Regions from separate parts of the Arthrobacter sp. BC5 genome, predicted to be linked through region 2. Evidence: riboswitches for the same ligand, from Rfam matches in the RefSeq annotation. Region 2 holds a riboswitch; each other region holds the start of a gene.
The links. A riboswitch is a leader RNA that binds a small molecule or an ion and turns the genes downstream of it on or off. The one in region 2 is predicted to bind thiamine pyrophosphate.
Positions count from the first base shown of each region.

Region 1 (6,600 bases), 1.8 Mb from region 2:
GATCGGGATCAGGATGATGGTCCCGAAGAGGGCCATCATGCTCACGGCGATCGCGACGATCGAGATGCTGAAGTTGCGCGAGGTGAAGACCCTGAGATCGAGCAGCGCGGCGTCGCGCCGCTGCAGCACCAGCTGGCGGGAGACGAAGGCGGCCAGCCCGAGGACGCCGGCGACGAGCGGGAGCCACGCGGGCACGGCGCTGCCGGTCGAGGCCTCACCGAGTTGGCTGAGACCGTAGATGATGCCGCCGAAGGCGACGGCCGACAGGATCACCGACGGGACGTCGATGGCCGACCTGCGGGGTTCGGTCACGTTCTGCATCTTGGCCGAGCCGACGGCGAGCGCCGCGAGCGAGATCGGCAGGACGAGCCAGAACATCCAGCGCCAGTCGAGCACGCTGAGGATGGCTCCGGAGATGGTGGGGCCGAGCGCTGGTGCCACGGAGATGACGATCGAGATGTTGCCCATGATCTTGCCGCGCGAGGCGGGCGGTACGAGGGTCATCACCGTGGTCATGAGCAGGGGCATCATGATCGCCGTCCCGCTCGCCTGGACCACGCGTCCCACCACCAGGACCCCGAAACCGGGTGCCAGGGCGGCGATCAGCGTGCCGAGGCTGAACAGCCCCATGGCGGCCATGAACACCGGCCGGGTGTTGAACCGCTGCAGCAGGAAACCGGTGATCGGGATGACGACGGCCATGGTCAGCATGAAGGCCGTGCTCAGCCACTGCCCCGCACCGACGGTGATGCCGAGGTCCTCGACGAGGCGGGGGATCGCGACGCCCATGATGGTCTCGTTCAGGATCACCACGAAGGCAGAGATCAGCAGCAGCGTGATGACGAGCCGGCCGCGGGCCGGCAGGGTACCGGGCGCGCGGTCGCTCGTGGTGGTGTCGGCGGGCGCGCCACCGGACGGGGCGAAGCCCTCGGGACTGGGAGTCGCGTCGGAGACGCGGGACGGGGGGCTCTGGGTCATCGTGATCCGCTCGGTTCGATCTGCTACGCGGCTGCGACGGAGGTGATGCGTCCGGCGGCCGTGGCTGAATACTGGGTGGGACCGGGGCGCTGAATCGTTCGCCCGGTCAATCAACTGAACCGAGGACACCCGGACTCTATTCCGGCCGGGCCTCGGTCCACCGGCCGGTCCGCCTCGAGGCGTCGACGAGCAGGTGCTCCATTAGCATAGGGCGGGTGCCGCCCCCGGGGCCATGCCCCCGGGCTCCCGCGTGCTGCCCGCAGTACACCCGGCTTCCCCGATGAAGGAGATCTCCCCGTGCCAGATTCTTTCTACCGCGACCTCGGTGGCGGAAGGTTCGAATCGACCGTCCATGCCCAGGGCGCCTGGAACCCGGAGGAGCAGCACATGGCTCCCATCTCCGGCCTCCTCACGCAATGCCTCCTCGAGTGCGAGCCTCGCGACGGCATGCAGCTGAGCCGTATCAGCTTCGACATCCTCGGGATGATCCCCGGCGGCGAGTTCGAGGTCTCCACCGCCGTCGTCCGGCCCGGGCGGACCATCGAGCTGCTGGAGGCCCGGATGGAGGCGGGCGGGCGGACGGCGATCGTGGCGAGGGCCTGGCGACTGGGCGCACAGGACACGGCCGCCGTGACCGCGGTGGAGGATCCCCGCATGCCTGGCCCGGACGAGGCCGGTCCGCACGAGGCCATGACGGCGTGGCCCGGAGGCTTCATCCGTTCGCTCGAGGTCCGCGTCGTCCCGGGGCACCGCCCCGGCCGCGGGCAGGTGTGGATGCGGAATCCCTACTCGATGCTCGAGGAGACGACGACGTCCGACGTCGTGCGGCTCGTCGGCATGATGGACGCCGCCAACGGCATCGCCGCGCGCGTACCGCCCGGAGGGGACAGTTGGATGTTCCCCAACGTGGACCTCCAGATCCACCTCCACCGACTGCCTAGGGGCGAGTGGCTGGGGCTCGACACCCGGGTCACTTTCGGTGAGCACGGGGTAGGGCTGACCTCGAGCGTCGCGCACGACCTCGACGGGCCCTTCGGCCGCCTCGAGCAGATCCTGACCGTCCGGAAGCTCTGACCCCCCGGAGGCGGCCCGCGCTCGGAATGCTCCGGCTCCCCAGGGAGTTGGGGAAGGTACTGGTGCCCTCGCCGACAGGCAGGAGGCGCCCTCCGCGCCCGCGCGGGGAACCTTCGAGGAAGAGGAATCATGCCGAAAGCAATCTGGAACAACACGATCATCGCGGAATCAGCGGAGACGGTGATGGTCGAGGGGAACCACTACTTCCCGCCGACTTCGATCTCGCAAGAGTATTTCGTTCCGACCCGCACCCAGACCGTCTGCCACTGGAAGGGCACGGCGAGCTACTTCACGCTGGAGGTGGGCGGTGAGCAGAACAAGGATGCGGCCTGGAGCTACCCGGAACCGAAAGAAGCGGCGGAGAACATCCGTGGTTACTACGCTTTCTGGAAGGGCGTCACGGTCAGCGAATGACCACCGCGCACAGGGCGCCGTCCACTGACGAAGGAGAACCATGGAGTACCGGAAACTCGGCAACAGCGGCACCTCGGTATCGCATCTCGCACTCGGCACGATGACCTTCGGCGCGGAAGCGGACGAGGGCGCCTCCCACGCCATCCTGTCGGACTACGCGGCGGCGGGCGGCAACCTGATCGACACGGCCGACGTCTACACGGCCGGCACCTCCGAGGAGATCATCGGGCGGTGGCTCGCCAGGAACCCGGCAGAGCGTGACCGGATGGTCCTGGCGAGCAAGGGCAGGTTCCCCATGGGTGAGGATGTCAACGACCTCGGGTTGTCCCGGCGCCACCTCCGCCGGGCGCTGGACGCCTCGCTGACGCGGCTCGGGGTGGACCACATCGACCTGTACCAGGTGCACTCGTGGGATCCGCTGACTCCGCTCGAGGAGACCCTCGGGTTCCTCGACGAAGCGGTGGTCCAGGGCAAGATCGGCTACTACGGGTTCTCGAACTACACCGGCTGGCAGCTCACGAAGGCGGTCATGATCGCCCGCCAGCGGGGCTACTCCCTGCCGGTGACGCTGCAGCCGCAGTACTCGCTGCTCGTGCGCGAGATCGAGGCCGAGATCGTCCCTGCGGTACTCGACGCGGACATGGGTATGCTGCCGTGGTCGCCGCTCGGCGGCGGCTGGCTGACCGGCAAGTACTCCCGCGACACCGAGCCCACCGGTGCCACGCGGCTCGGGGAGAACCCGCAGCGCGGCATGGAGGCCTGGGAGAAGCGCAACGCCCAGGACCGGACGTGGCGGATCATCGATACCGTGACCGGCATCGCCGCCGAGCGCGGCGTCAACGCCTCGCACGTGGCCCTGGCCTGGGTCGCGTCGAAGCCCGCCGTGACGTCCGTGATCCTCGGAGCGCGCTCGCAGGAGCAGTTGGCGGACAACCTCGCGTCGGCGGACCTCGAGCTGACACCGGAGGAACTCGGCAGCCTCGACGACGTCAGCGCGCCGACGTTCAGTGACTACCCCTACGGGGGCCCCGGCAGGGAGCAGCACAGCCGCCGGATCGAGGGCGGCCGCTGATCCCTGGGCGGGTGCACGTGCCTGCTGCACGGGTGCCCGCCCGTCCGCGCCCCGGCTTGGATGCTCCCCGCCGAGGCGTTATCGTTCGAACAGCGACACGGGGTGTCCCTCCACGGGAGGGGCTGAGATAAGACCCGTCGAACCTGATCCAGCTCATACTGGCGAAGGGATGTCCTGCCGGGCCCTCGGTCCGTCCGTCCTTCCGCTCCACCCAGCGAAAGGCAGCCATGACCGAGACACACGCGGAACCACGCCCCACAGCGCCGGAGCGCGGCGCAGCAGCGCAGGACGGCCCGGTCACCGCCGAAGCATGCGCGGCACTGCTCGCGGACCTCCGGACCGCCTCGCCGCTGGTCCAGTGCGTCACCAATGCCGTCGTCACGAACTTCACCGCCAATGTCCTGCTCGCCCTCGGTGCCGCTCCCGCCATGGTGGACATCCCCGGGGAGGCCGGCCAGTTCGCGCCCGTCGCCTCGGGGGTCCTCGTCAACCTCGGCACGCCGACCGACAGCCAGCGCGCTGCCATGAGGGAGGCCGCGCACGCCGCCGGGTCGGCCGGCACCCCGTGGGTCCTCGACCCCGTGGCCGTGGGCTTCCTCACCGTCCGGACCGACGCCGCGCGGGAGCTGGTCGCCCTCGGGCCCACGATCATCCGCGGCAACGCCTCCGAGATCATCGCCCTCGCCGGTGCAGGAGGCGGAGGACGCGGGGTGGACTCCACCGACGGGACCGCAGCGGCGCTCGGCGCCGCCCGCTCGCTCGCGCAGCGCCACGGATCGGTCGTCGCGATCTCCGGCCCCGTCGACGCCGTCGTCCCCGCTCGCGGCGCGGTGCTCCGGGTGGACAACGGCACTCCTCTGCTGACGCGCGTGACGGGCGGCGGCTGCGCGCTCGGCGCCGTCATGGCCGCCTTCGCCTCCCTCACACCGGATGCGCTGCTCGCCGCGACCGCCGCCACCGGTGTGTACACGCTCGCGGCCGAGAAGGCCGCCGCACTCGCGGCGGGTCCCGGCACCTTCGCACCCGCTTTCCTCGACGCGCTCGCCGCCATCACGCCGGCCGACGTCGTGCAGGGCCTGAACCTCCCGGACGGCGACTGATGCCGCGCCCGCTCCCGGCGTCGTACCTGCCGCTCTACCTCGTGACCGACACGCTGCTGTGCGCTCCCCGCACCGTCGCGGACGTCGTCGCGGCAGCCGTGGCGGGTGGTGTGACGTGCGTGCAGGTGCGGGACAAGCACGCGGGAGGCCGTGACCTCGTCGCGCTCCTGGTCGCGGTGGCCGAGGCAGTCGGCGACCGCGTGCCCGTGCTGGTCGACGACCGGGTCGACGTGTACCTCGCGGCACGCGAGCAAGGCGCCCCGGTCCACGGCGTCCATGTGGGCCAGTCCGACCTTCCGCCCGGCCTGGCGCGGAGCATCGTCGGCCCCGACGCCGTCGTCGGCCTGAGCGCGGCGACGCCGGAACAGTCCGCCGTCGCCCATGCCCTCCCGCCCGGCACCGTGGACTACCTCGGGGTGGGCGCCGTGCGCGCCACCGCGACCAAGCCGGACCACCCGACACCGCTCGGCGTCGACGGCTTCGCCCGTCTCGCAGGCGGCTCCGTGCTTCCCTGTGTGGCGATCGGTGGCATCAGCGCCTCGGACGCCGCTCCACTCCGCCGGGCAGGTGCGGCGGGAATCGCCGTCGTGTCGGCCCTGTGCTCGGCACCTGATCCTGCTGAGGCCGCCCGATCCCTGCTCGGAGCCTGGGACTCGTAGGAGCCGGGCGACGACCCCGTGCCGGGGCTGTCTGCTCGCGAGGCTCTGCCCGCTGCTAGCCGACTTCACGGCGGACGGCAACCGGGATCAGGGCGTGCCGGGAAACCTAGACTCCGTGTGTGGCAACGAGGAGATCCGTGCTTGCCGGTGCGATGATCGCGCCGCTCCTCGTGGCTGCGACGGCCTGCGAGGGAGGACCCATGGATACAGGACAGCGTGAGGACAGGCAGGATCCCGCCGTGCTCACAGCCCGTCCGGGCGCCGCGGACCCCGGCCCGGCGATCAGGACGGGGGTACACGCCCTCGGTGTCGCGGGGACCCGGGATCCGATCGTGTACGTCCCGGAATCCCTGGCCGCCGATGAACCGGCCCCGCTGCTCGTGGCCCTCCACGGAGCAGGCGGGGACGCGCAGGGCGGCCTGTCGGTGCTGCGCGCCGCGGCAGAGCAGCTCGGGATCGTCATCCTCGCGCCGGCGTCGCGCGGCGGCACCTGGGATGCCATCCGTGGGGGTTTCGGGCCGGACACGGAGGTCATCGACAAGGCACTCGAGGAGGTCTTCTCGTTCGTCCCGGTGCATCCGGAGCGGATCGGTGTGGCCGGCTTCTCCGACGGAGCCTCCTACGCGCTGGGGCTCGGACTGGCGAACGGCGACCTCTTCCGCAAGGTGGTCGCGTTCTCGCCCGGTTTCGTTCCGCCCGGGCCGCAGAACGGACAGCCGGCCGTCTTCATCTCGCACGGCACCGAGGACTCCGTCCTCCCGATCGATGCGACGAGCCGCCGGGTGGTCCCGACCCTCAAGCGGCGCGGTTACGAGGTCGTGTACCGGGAGTTCGACGGGCCGCACACCGTGCCGGCGGCCATCGCGCTCGAGGCCGGGTTGTGGCTCGACTGGACTCCTTCGCCGACGCCCTGACGTGCTAGCGGGGTCGATGCCGCGTGGGGCAGGCGTTCCCGGGCCGAGCCAGCAGGTTCCGGGCGGCGACGATTCCGATCGCGATGACGCTGCTGGCGCGGGGCTGCATCGCCGCCTGCATCTTCGCCGGTACGCCCTCGATCAGCGAGGGAGTACCGGAGTGTGCACCGCCTCCCCTGAACTGATCAGCCGCGGCGGCCCGAGCGGGTGCGGATCCCTTCGCCTGGTGCGCGAGTGGCAGCGGGGGCGCCGGGCCCCGTCCCGCACCCTTGGTGGTCCTCAGGCAGCCCTCGTGGACAGTATGGTTGCGGTTCGATGGTTCCGCTGGTGAACGACAAGGATGAGGAGGTCGATCCAGGGTGAGTCGTATGGATGGGCAGTCTGTTCGG
Region 1 is NZ_CM155273.1:3,308,717-3,315,316, reverse strand. Features, by position in the region: gene AC1MFI_RS15600 (MDR family MFS transporter) at 1-978, opposite strand, end outside; gene AC1MFI_RS15595 (thioesterase family protein) at 1,276-2,052, shown strand; gene AC1MFI_RS15590 (DUF427 domain-containing protein) at 2,182-2,466, shown strand; gene AC1MFI_RS15585 (aldo/keto reductase) at 2,507-3,538, shown strand; TPP riboswitch at 3,627-3,725, shown strand; gene thiM (hydroxyethylthiazole kinase) at 3,766-4,638, shown strand; gene thiE (thiamine phosphate synthase) at 4,638-5,297, shown strand; gene AC1MFI_RS15570 (alpha/beta hydrolase) at 5,498-6,211, shown strand; gene AC1MFI_RS15565 (DUF2254 domain-containing protein) at 6,580-6,600, shown strand, end outside.
Region 1: it holds a riboswitch for thiamine pyrophosphate, as region 2 does, so the genes downstream of both, thiM (hydroxyethylthiazole kinase) here and AC1MFI_RS07210 (ECF transporter S component) in region 2, are expected to answer to the same signal.

Region 2 (6,600 bases):
GATCGCCGCGCCGACGCCGGGCCCCTGCTCGAACACGATCGGGGTCAGGCCCTGCTCGAGGAGGTTCGCGGCCGCCGAGAGGCCGATGGGTCCGGCGCCGATGACGGCGACAGGAAGATCGGTCATGCCGGACCCGGCGGCGGGACTTGTTCCGGGGGTGGTCTCAGGCATGAGCTGCGGTCCCGTCGGCGGGCAGGAGCTCGCTGATGAGCTGCTGGATGCGGCCCTTGATCTCGTCGCGGATGGGGCGGACGGACTCGACACCCTTGCCCGCGGGATCCTCGAGGACCCAGTCCTCGTACCGCTTGCCCGGGAAGTAGGGGCACTCGTCCCCGCACCCCATGGTGACGACGACGTCGGAAGCCTTCACGGCCTCGGCGGTGAGGACCTTCGGTGTCTCGGCGGTGATGTCGATGCCCTCCTCCTTCATGGCCTCGACCGCGGCGGGGTTCACCTGGTCGGCGGGCTGGGACCCGGCGGACAGAACCTCGATGCGCCCCTCGGAGAGGTGGTTGAGGTACGCCGCTGCCATCTGCGACCGCCCCGCGTTGTGGACGCAGACGAACAGGACCGACGGTTTCCTGACCTCGGTGGTCGTCTCGATGCTCATGGTGATCCTTCGTTCAGCGCCCGGTCCCGGAGATCGACCGGTGTCGGTCTCGAGTATGGAAAGCATATTGATGGTTGTCAATATCAGGGTACGGTAGGTGAATGACGACGATCACCGAGTCCAGGACTGCGGACCCCGCAACGACCGGAGCCGCCACGGCGACCCCTGATGCGGCGGGTGCAGAGGGTCCCTGCTGCGTGCCGTCGGGGGCACCGGCGATGAGCGCGGATCGGGCCGAGGAACTGGCGAGGCAGTTCAAGGCGATCGCCGACCCGAACCGTCTGCGCCTGATCTCGCTGATCTCCTCGAGCGCCGGGCACGAGGCGTGCGTCTGTGACCTCACCGAGCCGCTGGATCTCGGGCAGCCGACCGTGTCGCACCACCTGAAGATCCTCGTCGACGCGGGCATCCTGCACCGTGAGAAGCGCGGGGTGTGGGCGTACTTCTCCCTCGTGCCCGGAGCCCTGACCTCCCTCGCCGGCGTCCTCGCCGAACCCGCGTGACCCCCGACCTCTCCGGGCTCCTGCCCGCTCAGAAGAATCGAGAACCCCTGTGAGCTTCAAGGCGGACAAGCCCGCTGTCCTGTTCGTGTGCGTGAAGAACGGAGGCAAGTCCCAGATGGCCGCGGGCCTCATGCACAAGGTCGCCGGTGATTCCATCACCACGGCGTCGGCCGGATCGAGGCCGGGATCCTCGGTCAACGGCCTCTCGGCCGAGGTGTTGGCGGAGATCGGGGTCGACATCAGCCAGAACGTCCCCCGTCCGATCACCCGCGAGGACCAGGAGCAGGCGGACCTCGTCGTCATCCTGGGCCCTGAAGCGCACGTCGACGAGGTCGAGGGCGCCCGTTACGAGCGCTGGGAGACCGACGAGCCCAGCGAGCGCGGCATCGACGGCATCGAGCGCATGCGCCTGGTCCGCGACGACATCCTCGAACGCGTCACCGCCCTGCACGCCACCGTGATGGCCCCGTAGCCGACCGGCGCGGATCGCGGCCGTCGACAGCCGGTCCCGTCTGCTCCCTCGCCGGGCTCCTCCCTGCCCTCTTCCATGCGTTCCCCCTGCGTGTCCCTCCCCTAAGGAGTCCTGCCATGACCGTGGTCGCCATCCTGATCTTCCTCGCCACCCTGACCCTGGTCATCTGGCAGCCCCGGGGCCTCGGCATCGGCTGGTCCGCCCTCGGTGGTGCGGCGGTAGCCCTGATCACCACGGTGGTGAGCCTGTCCGACATCCCGATCGTGTGGGACATCGTGTGGAATGCGACCTTCGCGTTCGTGGCGATCGTGATCATCTCCCTGATCCTCGACGAGTCCGGGTTCTTCACCTGGGCAGCCCTGCACGTCGCCCGCTGGGGCAGGGGTGACGGACGGCTGCTGTTCACGCTCATCGTCCTGCTCGGGGCAGCGATCGCAGCAGTCTTCGCCAATGACGGGGCGGCCTTGATCCTCACCCCGATCGTCATCCAGATGCTCCTGGCCCTGAAGTTCCCGGCCAAGGCGTCCCTCGGCTTCGTCATCGCCTGCGGATTCATCGCCGACGCCGGCAGTCTGCCGCTGGTCGTGTCGAACCTCGTCAACATCGTCACCGCGGACTTCTTCGACATCAGCTTCGCCCGCTACGCCGTCGTGATGGTCCCGGTCGGCATCGTGTCCGTCGCGGCCAGCCTCGGCGTCCTGCTGCTGTTCTTCCGCAAGGTCATCCCGCGCCGCTACGACGTCACCGTCCTCGCCAGTCCGAAGTCCGCCATCGCGGACCCGCTGACGTTCAGGGCCGGCTGGGTGATCCTCGGGGTCCTGCTCGTGGGCTACTTCGCCGCCGAACCACTGCAGATCCCGCTCTCCGCCGTCGCGGGAGTCGGAGCCGTCGTCCTGATGATCGTCGCCTCCCGCCAGCCGGCCTTCCTCTTCCCCCGTACGCGCGCCCTCACCGGCACGTCCGCAGCGCCGGGGCCGGCGCCAGGATCACCTGAAGGCGCCGGACGGGCGGCGGACCTCGATTACGAGACGGTCGGCGCGTCCCGCCGGTCGACGGCCCGGCCTCACGTCACGCCCGTCATCGGTGCCACCGCCGGTCCGGACCAGGAGGACGAAGCATCTGCCGCTGGGGTCGCGCTCCCGAGCGGGAGGATCTCCGTTCCACGGATCCTGAAGGAAGCGCCGTGGCAGATCGTCCTGTTCTCCATCGGCATGTACCTGGTCGTGTACGGGCTGCGGAACCGGGGCCTGACCGACGAGCTCGCCGGCGTCTTCTCGAGCATCGGCTCCAACGGGGTGCTGGTCACCGCTCTCGGTGTCGGCGTCATCGTCGCCGTCCTCGCGTCCCTGATGAACAACCTGCCCACCGTCCTCATCGCCTCGCTGGCCATCGGCTCGGCCGGCGCTGCCGGTCTGACGCAGGAGGCCATGATCTACGCCAACGTGATCGGCTCGGACCTCGGCCCGAAGATCACCCCCATCGGCAGCCTCGCGACCCTGCTCTGGCTGCACGTCCTGGACCGCAAGGGCATCCACATCGGCTGGGGCCAGTACTTCCGTGTCGGCATCGTGCTGACCCTCCCGGTGCTCGCCATCACCCTCCTCGCCCTGGCCGGATGGCTCACCGTCATCGGCGTCTGAGCGCCAGGAGGGGGGGCCGCCATGAACCCTGCGCACGAAACGGCGGGCAGCCCTCCTCCAGCCCTCCTCCAGCCCTGCCGCGAAGGACTCAGGTCAGGTCGCGTGTCTTCGAGAAGCGGTCGATCGCCTTCTGCGTGGAGCGGTTGGTGAGCACCTGGATGGTGGTGCTGACCGCACCCGAGATGACGGCGAACACGAGGGCCGAGCGCAGGGTGTTCTCCAGCCCGTCCTTGCTCTTCGGCGGGGCCTCGCCGGTGATCTTCTCCCACAGGAAGTCGACGAGCTTGGTCCCGACGAAGCCCGCACCCACGCTCATGCCGGCGCCGAGCAGTTTGAACACCACGTTCATGGTTTCTCCTTCTAGTCCGATAGTCCTGGGCCTAGCCTAGTCGCGGCCCACGGCCCTTCGCAGGTGTAGGATCGGTAGCGCTCAACCAACAAACGACAGGGGAGCGCCGATTCGCAGCAGGCTGCGGAGCGGGCGCTGAGAGTGCGGACCGCCGCAGACCCTCGAACCTGATCCGGCTAGTACCGGCGAAGGGAGTCGAGTTCTCAGAGTGCGCGGATGCTGCTTCCACGGCAGTCCGGCACTCTCCCCTCCTGTACCTCAGGAGGAAATCACCATGGCATCACCAGCGTCCCTCACGGGCACCTCTCCGCGCACCACCCAGTGGCGTGTCGTCGACATCGTGGTGGCCTCGGTCATCGCGGTCGCCGTCGGCGTCCTGTTCTTCGCCTGGTCGGCGGGCTACTCGGGCATCAGCGTGCTCACCGCCGGTTTCCCGCCGTTGGCAGGCCTCTACTCGGGCGGCTGGCTGATCGCCGGAGTGCTCGGCGGGCTGATCATCCGGAAGCCCGGCGCCGCCGTCTACTGCGAGGTGCTCGCGGCCGCGGTCTCGGCGCTCATCGGCACCCAGTTCGGCATCCTCGTCCTCGTCTCCGGGCTCATCCAGGGACTCGGGGCCGAGCTGGTCTTCCTGCTGTTCCTCTACCGGAAGTGGAACCTGCCCGTGGCACTGCTGGCGGGCCTCGCAGCGGGGCTCGCCCTCGCGATCAGCGAGAACATCATGTACAACGCGCTGTGGACCATCGAGTTCAAGGTCCTCTACACCGTGTTCGCTGCCATCTCCGGCGTCGTCATCGCCGGACTGCTGTCCTGGCTCGCCATGCGTGGTCTCGCGAAGACGGGCGTGCTGTCCTCCTTCGCCGCGGGCCGCACGGCGGACGTGTGACACCAGCCGACGCGCCATCTTCCGGAGCGGTGCACGTCCGCGCCCGGGGATGGGGCTGGCGCCATGCCGGCAGGAAGGCGTTCGCCGCGCGCGGGCTGGACCTCGACATCCGGCCCGGGGAGCGGGTCCTGCTCCTCGGGGCGTCCGGCGCGGGCAAATCGACCGTGCTGCACGGACTGGCCGGTGTGCTCGGCACCAACGACGAGGGCGAGCAGGAGGGTGAACTCCTGCTCGACGGCGCCCCGCCCGCCGCGGCGCGGGGGCGTGCGGGGCTCGTCCTGCAGGATCCGGAGACGCAGGTCGTGCTGGCGCGCGTGGGTGACGAGGTGGCCTTCGCCGCCGAGAACCTCGCCGTGCCGCGGGAGGAGATCTGGCGGCGCGTGGGACGGGCGCTCGACGACGTCGGCCTGGACCTCCCGCTCGACCACCCGACCACCGCGTTGTCCGGAGGGCAGAAACAGCGCCTCGCGCTCGCCTCCGTGCTCGCCATGGAACCCGGCTTGCTCCTGCTCGACGAACCCACCGCGAACCTCGACCCCGACGGCGTGCTGGAGGTGCGCGACGCCGTCGCCCGGGTCCTCGAGCGTACGGGGTCGACGCTCGTGGTCGTGGAGCACCGTGTGGCGGTGTGGGCCGATGTCGTCGATCGCGTGATCGTGCTCGATGCCGAGGGCGGCGTCCTCGCGGACGGTGCCCCGGCAACCGTGCTCGGCCGGGAGGAGACGCGAAGCCGGCTCGCTGCGGCGGGCGTATGGGTCCCGGGGCTGCGGCCCCCCGTGGGCGGGCGAATGCCCGGCGGCGGTGCGGAGGTGCTCCTCTCGGCGCACGGCCTGGCCGTGGCAAGGACGAAGCACGGGCCGGCCGCCGTGGAGGGCCTCGGGCTCGAGGTGCGCGCTGCGGAGGCCCTGAGCATCACCGGGCCGAACGGTGCGGGGAAGTCGACGGCGGCGCTCACGCTCGGCGGCCTCCTCCGCCCGCGCGCAGGGACCCTCGAGGCGTCCGCCCGGCTCGCCGGGGACGCCGGAAGGAACCCGTTCCGCTGGCGTTCCTCCCAGCTCGTGCAGCGCGTCGGAACGGTCTTCCAGGAGCCCGAGCACCAGTTCCTCACGGCGAGCGTCGCGGAGGAACTCGAGTTCGGTCCGAGGAGGGTCAGCGGGAGCGTGGACCCGCGCCGCATCGCCGAGCTGGCCGAGCGGCTCCGGCTCACCCATCTGCTCAAGGCCAATCCGTTCACGCTGTCCGGCGGGGAGAAGCGCCGCCTGTCGGTCGCGACGATGCTCGCCACGGCCCCGCGCATCCTCATCCTGGACGAGCCCACCTTCGGCCAGGACGCCGGGACCTGGGCCGAACTGGTCACCCTGCTGCGCGAACTGATCGACGACGGCGTGGCCGTCCTCTCCGTGACGCACGACGCGGACTTCATCGCCGCGCTCGGCGGAGCATCGCTTCACATCATCGGTGGAGCGGGACGGCTGGTGTCCCGATGAGCAGCGACCACCTGACCCCGGTCCTGACCGGGAGGACGCTCGTGCGGGCCAATCCGGTGTCCAAGCTGTTCGCCGCCACCGTCATCACGTTCGCCCTGATGGCGAGCATCGACTGGGTCAGTGCCGCGGTGGTGCTCACCTCGGAGCTGGCCCTCATGCCGCTGCTGGGCATCAGTGTGGTGGGCCTCGCGCGGCGTATCTGGCCCCTGCTGATCGCCGCCGTGGTCGGCGCCTACGGGACCGCCCTGCTGGCGGAGAAGAGCGGCGGGGTCCTGCTCGACGTCGGGCCGTTCCTCTTCACCGAGGGATCGGTGGCCGCGGGGATCGCCGTCGGGCTGAGGGGCCTGGCGCTCGCGCTGCCGGGCATCTTCATCCTCCTCACCACCGACCCCACGGACCTGGCCGATGCCCTCGCGCAGAAACTGCACCTGCCGCACCGCTTCGTGCTCGGCGGCCTGGCATCGCTGAGGCTCGTCGGCCTGCTGGTGGAGCAGTGGGAGACGCTCGGGCTCGCGCGCCACGCCCGGGGCATCGGATCGGACGGGTCCGTCGTCGCCCGCACCCGGAACCTGCTGGGGCAGTCCTTCGGGCTCATCGTGCAGGCCATCCGGCGCGCCACACGGCTCGCGACCGCGATGGAGGCGCGCGGGTTCGGC
Region 2 is NZ_CM155273.1:1,553,580-1,560,179, forward strand. Features, by position in the region: gene AC1MFI_RS07180 (FAD-dependent oxidoreductase) at 1-126, opposite strand, end outside; gene AC1MFI_RS07185 (arsenate reductase ArsC) at 164-610, opposite strand; gene AC1MFI_RS07190 (ArsR/SmtB family transcription factor) at 712-1,113, shown strand; gene AC1MFI_RS07195 (arsenate-mycothiol transferase ArsC) at 1,163-1,585, shown strand; gene AC1MFI_RS07200 (arsenic transporter) at 1,702-3,225, shown strand; gene AC1MFI_RS07205 (DUF4235 domain-containing protein) at 3,314-3,574, opposite strand; TPP riboswitch at 3,662-3,785, shown strand; gene AC1MFI_RS07210 (ECF transporter S component) at 3,849-4,457, shown strand; gene AC1MFI_RS07215 (ABC transporter ATP-binding protein) at 4,454-5,944, shown strand; gene AC1MFI_RS07220 (energy-coupling factor transporter transmembrane component T family protein) at 5,941-6,600, shown strand, end outside.

Region 3 (6,600 bases), 540 kb from region 2:
CGACACCGGCCAGGCAGACCGCCGAACCGATGAGGTCCCACCGGTCGGGCCGGAATCCGTCGACGAACACGCCCCAGGCGAGTGATCCTGCCACGAAGACGCCCCCGTACGCGGCGAGGATCCGCCCGAAATTCGGTTCCGGCTGCAGTGTCGCGACGAAACCGTAGGCGCCGAGGGCCATGATCCCGAGCCCCGCCCACCACCACGGACGCCCCTCACGGACGGCCTGCCAGATCAGCCAGGCGCCGCCGATCTCCGCCCCGGCCGCGAGGACGAACAGGAGGGCCATGCGCAGGATCGTCATGGCACCGGTCAGGACGTGCTGACGACGGCGGCGGTCGCCTCCGCGATCGCGGCTTCCTCGTCCGTGGGCACCACGAGGACGGGGAAGGCGGACGACGCCGTGCTGATGACACGGGCCTTCTTGCTGCGCTCGCCGTTCCTGGCCTCGTCGAGTTCGAGGCCGAGGGCTCCGAGCTTCGAGACGACGGCGCTGCGGAAGGCCGATGCGTTCTCGCCGATGCCGGCCGTGAAGACGAGCGCCTCTGCGCCGCCGACCGCGACGTGGTAGCCGCCGATGTACTTCGCGAGCCGGTAGGAGGCCACCTCGATGGCGAGCTTGGCGCGGTCCTCGCCGGCTTCCGCAGCCTCGGTCACCGAGCGCATGTCGTTGGTGCCCGTCAGTCCCTTCAGCCCGCTGTTGCGGTTGAGGAGCGTGTCGAGGTCCTGCTCCGAGTACCCCTCACGCAGGAGGAACAGCAGGATGGACGGGTCGATGTCGCCGGAGCGCGTTCCCATCACGAGTCCTTCGAGGGGCGTGAAACCCATCGAGGTGTCGATGCTCTCGCCGTCGCGCACTGCCGTGGCGGAGGCGCCGTTGCCGAGGTGCGCGATCACGCCGGTGAAGGTGCCGGCGCCGAGCAGCTCGGCGGCACCGCGGGCCACATAGGCGTGCGAGGTCCCGTGGAAGCCGTAGCGGCGGATGCCGAACCTCCGGTACAGCTCGTCCGGCACCGCGTACCGCCAGGCGTGCTCGGGCAGGGTGCGGTGGAACGCCGTGTCGAAGACCGCCACCTGCGGCATCTTCGGCCACTTCCCGGTGATGGCCCTGATCCCGGTGACGGCGGCGGGGTTGTGCAGGGGTGCCAGCGGGTTGAGCCGCTCGATGGCACGCGTGATCTCGTTGTCGATCAGCACGGGTTCGCTGAAGCGCTCACCTCCGTGCACCACGCGGTGTCCGACGGCGTCGATCCCGCGCCCGTCGAGGGCCGCGGCGACCTCGCCGTCCACGCGGTCGAGCGCCGCCGCGTGGTCCGGCACCTCGGCCTCGCCGATGCGCTCCACCAGGCCCTCCGCGAGGATGTCGTCGCCCTCGCGCACCTGGTACTTGAGCGAGGACGAGCCGGAGTTGATGACGAGGATGATCATGGGGGGTCCTGTCCTGGGAGGGGCGGGGGAGGCTAGGAGGCGGCGGGCTGCTGGGCCTGGACCGCGGTGATGGCGACCGTGTTGACGATGTCCTCCACGGTGCAACCGCGCGAGAGGTCGTTGACCGGCTTCCGGAGGCCCTGGAGGACGGGCCCGACGGCGACGGCACCGGCCGACTGCTGCACGGCCTTGTAGGTGTTGTTGCCGGTATTGAGGTCGGGGAAGATGAAGACCGTCGCCTGGCCTGCCACCGAGGAGCCCGGGAGCTTGGAGGCGGCAACCGAGGCGTCCACGGCGGCGTCGTACTGGATGGGCCCCTCCACCGCGAGATCGGGCCGCTGCTGCCGCACGAGCTCGGTGGCGCGCCGCACCTCGTCCACGGCTCCGCCGCTGCCGGACTCGCCCGTGGAGTAGGACAGCATGGCCACGCGGGGCTCGACGCCGAACTGCGCCGCCGTCTCGGCCGAGGCCACTGCGATGTCCGCCAGCTGCTCCTCGTTGGGGTCCGGGTTCACGGCGCAGTCGCCGTACACCAGCACGCGGTCCTGCAGAAGCATGAGGAACACCGAGGAGACGATCTTCACGCCGTCCTTGGTCTTCACGAATTCGAGCGCGGGCCGGATGGTGTTCGCCGTCGTGTGCGCGGCACCGGACACCATGCCGTCGACCTTCCCGAGCTGGACCATCATCGTGCCGAAGTATGCCCCTTCGAGCATGCGCTCCCGGGCCTGGTCGAGGGAGACATTCTTGTGGGCGCGTACCCGTGCGTACTCCGCGGCGAACTCCTCGCGCAACCCGCTCGTCGCCGGGTCGATCAGCGTGATGCCGGTGAGGTCGATGCCCTGGCCCGTCGCCAGTTCTCGGACGCGAGCCTCGGGTCCCAGGATCGTGAGGTCGCAGACATCGCGGCGGTGCAGGATCTCGGCGGCCTTGAGCACCCGGATGTCCTCGCCCTCGGGGAGCACGATATGCCGCCGCTCGGACCGCGCACGCTGGATGAGCTCGTGCAGGAACCGCAGGGGGGTCATGCTGACGGGGCGGGGGAGTTCGAGCCGCTCCAGCAGTTCGTGCTCGTCCACCTGCCGCGACCAGGCGCCGAGCGCGGCCGCGGCCTTGCGGCGCAGTCCGCTGGCGATCTCACCGCGCACCTCGCTGACGCGCCGAGCCGCCGTGTAGGTGTCGTCGTCGAGCGTGAACACCGGGAACGGCGCCTGCGCGAGGAGGGCGAGGATGTTGGGATCGGGCGCGAGCCCGCCGGTGAGGATCATGCCCGAGGGAACCGGGAACTCGGGGGAGAACGACGACGCCAGCGTTGCCACGAGCACGTCCGCGCGGTCCCCGGGCACGATCACCAGGGCGCCGTCGGTGAGCAGGTGCAGGAAGTTGCCGACGTTCATGGCGGCGACGCGCACGCTCGTGACGTCGCGCTCGAGGTTGGAATTGCCGGCGATCTGACGGGCCCCGAGTTCGGCGGACACCTCGGAGACCGTGGGCTGGGAGATCTCCGACAGTTCCGGGATCACGTAGACGGGACGGCCCGAACGGCCCGGCCGCACGTGCTCGCTGATGGCGGTGACGGCGTCGTCCGCCGCCCTGTTCACCATCATGGCGAGGAGGGACACCTTCGCGGCGTCGAGCTCGCGGCGGGCCACGTCGACGGCGTCGGCCGCCTCCTCGACGGACATGTCCTTCGCACTGACGACGGCGAGGACCATGGCGCCGAGGTTGTTGGCCAGGCGGGCATTGAGATCGAACTCGACGGCGGCGTCGTTCCCGGAGAGGTCGGTGCCCTCCACGATGACGACGTCGCACTCCGCGGCGATCTCGCTGTAGATGGCGACGCAGCGGGCGTCGATCTCGGCGCGGTCGCCGGTGACGAGCAGGGCGCGGGCCTGGGCGCGCGTGAGGCCGCCGCGGGCGCGGCCCTCCGGGAGGTCGAACGCACGTTGCATGAGCCGGACCATGGGGTCGGCAGCAGGATCACTGCCCTCGACGATGGGCCGGAAGAAGCCCACGCGGTCGGCGTGCCGGTGCAGCATGTCGGCCAGGCCCAGGGAGATCAGGGACTTGCCGGAGCCGTTGGTCATGGCGCTCACATATATTCCGCGGGTCATGGGGCCAGTCTTGCAGGGTCCTCAGGTGCCCGCCATAACGGGTGTCACGTCCTCGGGCAGTTCCCTCCGGGCGCCGGGACGGCAGGCAGGACCGGCCGGAGGCGCCGTGCGGAGTGGTTGCTGCCGTCTGGATGGACCACGGCCGCCACCGTCAGCGCAGCGGGGTGCGCGTGTCCGTGTCCGGCCCCCAGCGGCCACCCGCCGCCACCAGCAGTCCGGCGACGACGAGCAGCGCTGCGATGGGGCCGTAGGTGCCGAAGGCCTGCTGGAGCGGCGGCAGGTAGTAGGGGTAGAGCGCCGGGGCCACGATCGACAGGCTGTACCCCAGGCCGTAGCCGCTGGACCTCACGCCGCCGGCGAACCTCTCGGACAGGTAGGCGCCCACCGGCCCGTACACCGAGACGGTCACCACCTGCAGGGCCGCGCAGAGCACGACGACGGACACCGGGCCGTCCACCGCGAAGATCGCCAGGAAGCAGGCAGGGGCCGTCACGGCAGCCAGCACGCCGAAGCCGATGAAGAAGCGCCGTCGTCCGACGAGGGTGGAGACCTGCCCGCAGAGCGCCATGGCGACCGCGGAGACAACCGTGGCGCACAGCAGGGTGAGCGTGACGCCGCGACCGTCGAAGGTGCCGGCCTTCGTCAGTTCGGAGGTGAGGGTCGGGATGGCCATGTAGGTCAGCAGCCACAACCCGGTCATCAGGGTGAAGGTCTGGAGGAAGACGTGCCGGTCGCGTCCTACCAGCACGTCCTTCAGCGGTGAGCGGGGCGCCGGGACCTGTGCGGCGGCGGGCGCGTCCGCGACCTGGCGCCGGTAGTACCGGAGCATGACGAGTGCGAGGATACCGCCGACGACGAACGGCACGCGCCAGCCCCAGGTGGTGTAGGAGGCAGGATCGAGGACGGTCAGCAGGACGAGGACGAGGGCGGCGATGGTCGCGTTGGCCACGGGTGACATCGCCATGATGAGTCCGCTCGCCATGCCTCGCCGCCGGGGTGCCGACCACTCCATGGCCAGCGGGACGGCGGAGGTGTATTCGCCGCCCAGGAACACGCCGCCGAGGAACCTCAGGGCAAGGATCAGTGCCACGGTCCCGCCGCCGAGCACCTCGTGACCCGGGACGGCCGCGATCAGCAGGGTCGTCGCGGCGATGCCTGCGAGGGCGACCTTCGTGGTGGCCGTGCGGCCTACGCGATCGGCGATCGGTCCGAAGATCGCGGCTCCGAGGGGGCGCCCGATCAGGGTCGCCGTGAAGACCAGCCCTGCGGTGGCCGCGACGTTCTCCGCACCGAGGAGGGTGCCCGCGGCCGGTGCGAGGGCGATCACCGGCAGGAAGATGTCGAACTGGTCCACGTAGTTCCCGAGGATTCCGCCGCGGACGGCATGACGGGCCCTCGGATCGTCGCCGATCCGCGCAGCGGTGGGGGACGGCATGGAGGTACCGGGCATCGTATTCTCGCTTCCTTCGCCGGCATGACCCGGAGCAGGTTCGGCGGTCGAAGCTGCAGCAGCTTCCTCTCAGCCCTTGCCAGGGCTCCCGCGGGAATGGGTGACTCCATCCTGCCATGCCGCCCTTGACCCCGTCCGGCCCGGCGCGTAATGTACAACCATATGGTTGTAAAACAGTTGAGTGCGGACGAGGTGGACCGCCTGTTCCAGGCGCTCGCCGACGCGACACGGAGGGACATCGTGGCGCGCGTCCTGGTCGCCGAGTATTCGGTATCGGGCCTGGCCGAGCAGTACGACATGAGTTTCGCCGCCGTGCAGAAACACGTGGCCGTCCTCGAGCGGGCCGCTCTGGTCACGAAGGAGAAGCGCGGACGGGAGCAGATCGTGCGCGGACAGGTCGACGGCGTGCAGAAGGCCCGCCGCCTGCTCGACGAGTACGAGAGGATCTGGCGGCAGCGGGTCGACCGGATCACGGACATCCTCGCCGAGGATGCCGGGGACATGGACTAGGAAGGCAGCATCATGGCGGTCATCAGTACTGAGAAGGACGTCGAGGCACTCCACTTCAGGCTCGTCGCGGAGTTCGATGCCGGAGTGGAACGCGTGTGGCGGATCTGGGCGGATCCGCAGCAGCTCCAGCGGTGGTGGGGACCGCCGACGTGGCCTGCGACGTTCGACGCCTACGAGTTCGAGGAGGGCGGGCGGGCGGCCTACTTCATGACCGGGCCCGACGGCGAGAAGGCGCGGGGATGGTGGCGCATCACCGCCGTCGAGCCTCCGCACCGGTTGAGGTTCGTCGACGGGTTCGCGGACGAGAACGGCGACCCTGTGGCCGACATGGGCGAGACGACGGCGACCGTGACGCTCGAGGACCTCGGCGGTCGTACCCGCATGACCATGACCACGGCCTTCGAGTCCCTTGAACAGCTCAACCAGATGGTGGAGATGGGCATGGAGGAGGGCATCCGGGAGGCCCTCGGCCAGGTCGATGCCCTGCTCGCGGAGGACGCCTCCGTCTGAGCCTGCGCTCGCCCACGCCGCCGGGAGTGCGGAAAGGACCGCCGGAGAGTGCTTTCGGCGGTCCTTTCCGCACTCCCGGCGGTGCAGGTCGGGCGGCGGTCGGCCCGGCCGGGACCGGGACGACCGCGCCACGCGTGCCTTACGCGGTGGCAGCCTTCGGCTTGCGGTTGGGCAGGGCGAGCTTGAAGATCTTCGCCCAGGTGGAGCCGACCTGCTTGGGCAGGGGCCCGGTGGTGTAGGGCAGGTTGTAGCGCCCGCAGATCTCGCGGACCTTCACCGCCACCTCGGCGTACCGGTTGGACGGCAGGTCGGGGAAGCAGTGGTGCTCGATCTGGTGGGACAGGTTCCCGGTCATGAGGTGCATGAACTTCGAGCCGGAGATGTTGGCCGAGCCGATCATCTGGCGGACGTACCAGTCGCCGCGCGTCTCGCCCTCGACCTCCTCCTCCGTGAAGGTGTCGGTTCCTTCGGGGAAGTGGCCGCAGAAGATGACGGCGTGCGCCCAGAAGTTGCGGATGGCGTTGGCGGCGAGCGTCCCGTAGAGGGCCTGCTTCCCCGAACCGGTCAGCATCGCGACGGCGGGGGTGG
Region 3 is NZ_CM155273.1:1,013,858-1,020,457, reverse strand. Features, by position in the region: gene AC1MFI_RS04550 (YnfA family protein) at 1-304, opposite strand, end outside; gene AC1MFI_RS04545 (acetate/propionate family kinase) at 313-1,428, opposite strand; gene pta (phosphate acetyltransferase) at 1,461-3,542, opposite strand; gene AC1MFI_RS04535 (MFS transporter) at 3,694-4,992, opposite strand; TPP riboswitch at 4,987-5,094, opposite strand; gene AC1MFI_RS04530 (ArsR/SmtB family transcription factor) at 5,155-5,502, shown strand; gene AC1MFI_RS04525 (SRPBCC family protein) at 5,515-6,012, shown strand; gene AC1MFI_RS04520 (fatty acid desaturase family protein) at 6,152-6,600, opposite strand, start outside.
Region 3: it holds a riboswitch for thiamine pyrophosphate, as region 2 does, so the genes downstream of both, AC1MFI_RS04535 (MFS transporter) here and AC1MFI_RS07210 (ECF transporter S component) in region 2, are expected to answer to the same signal.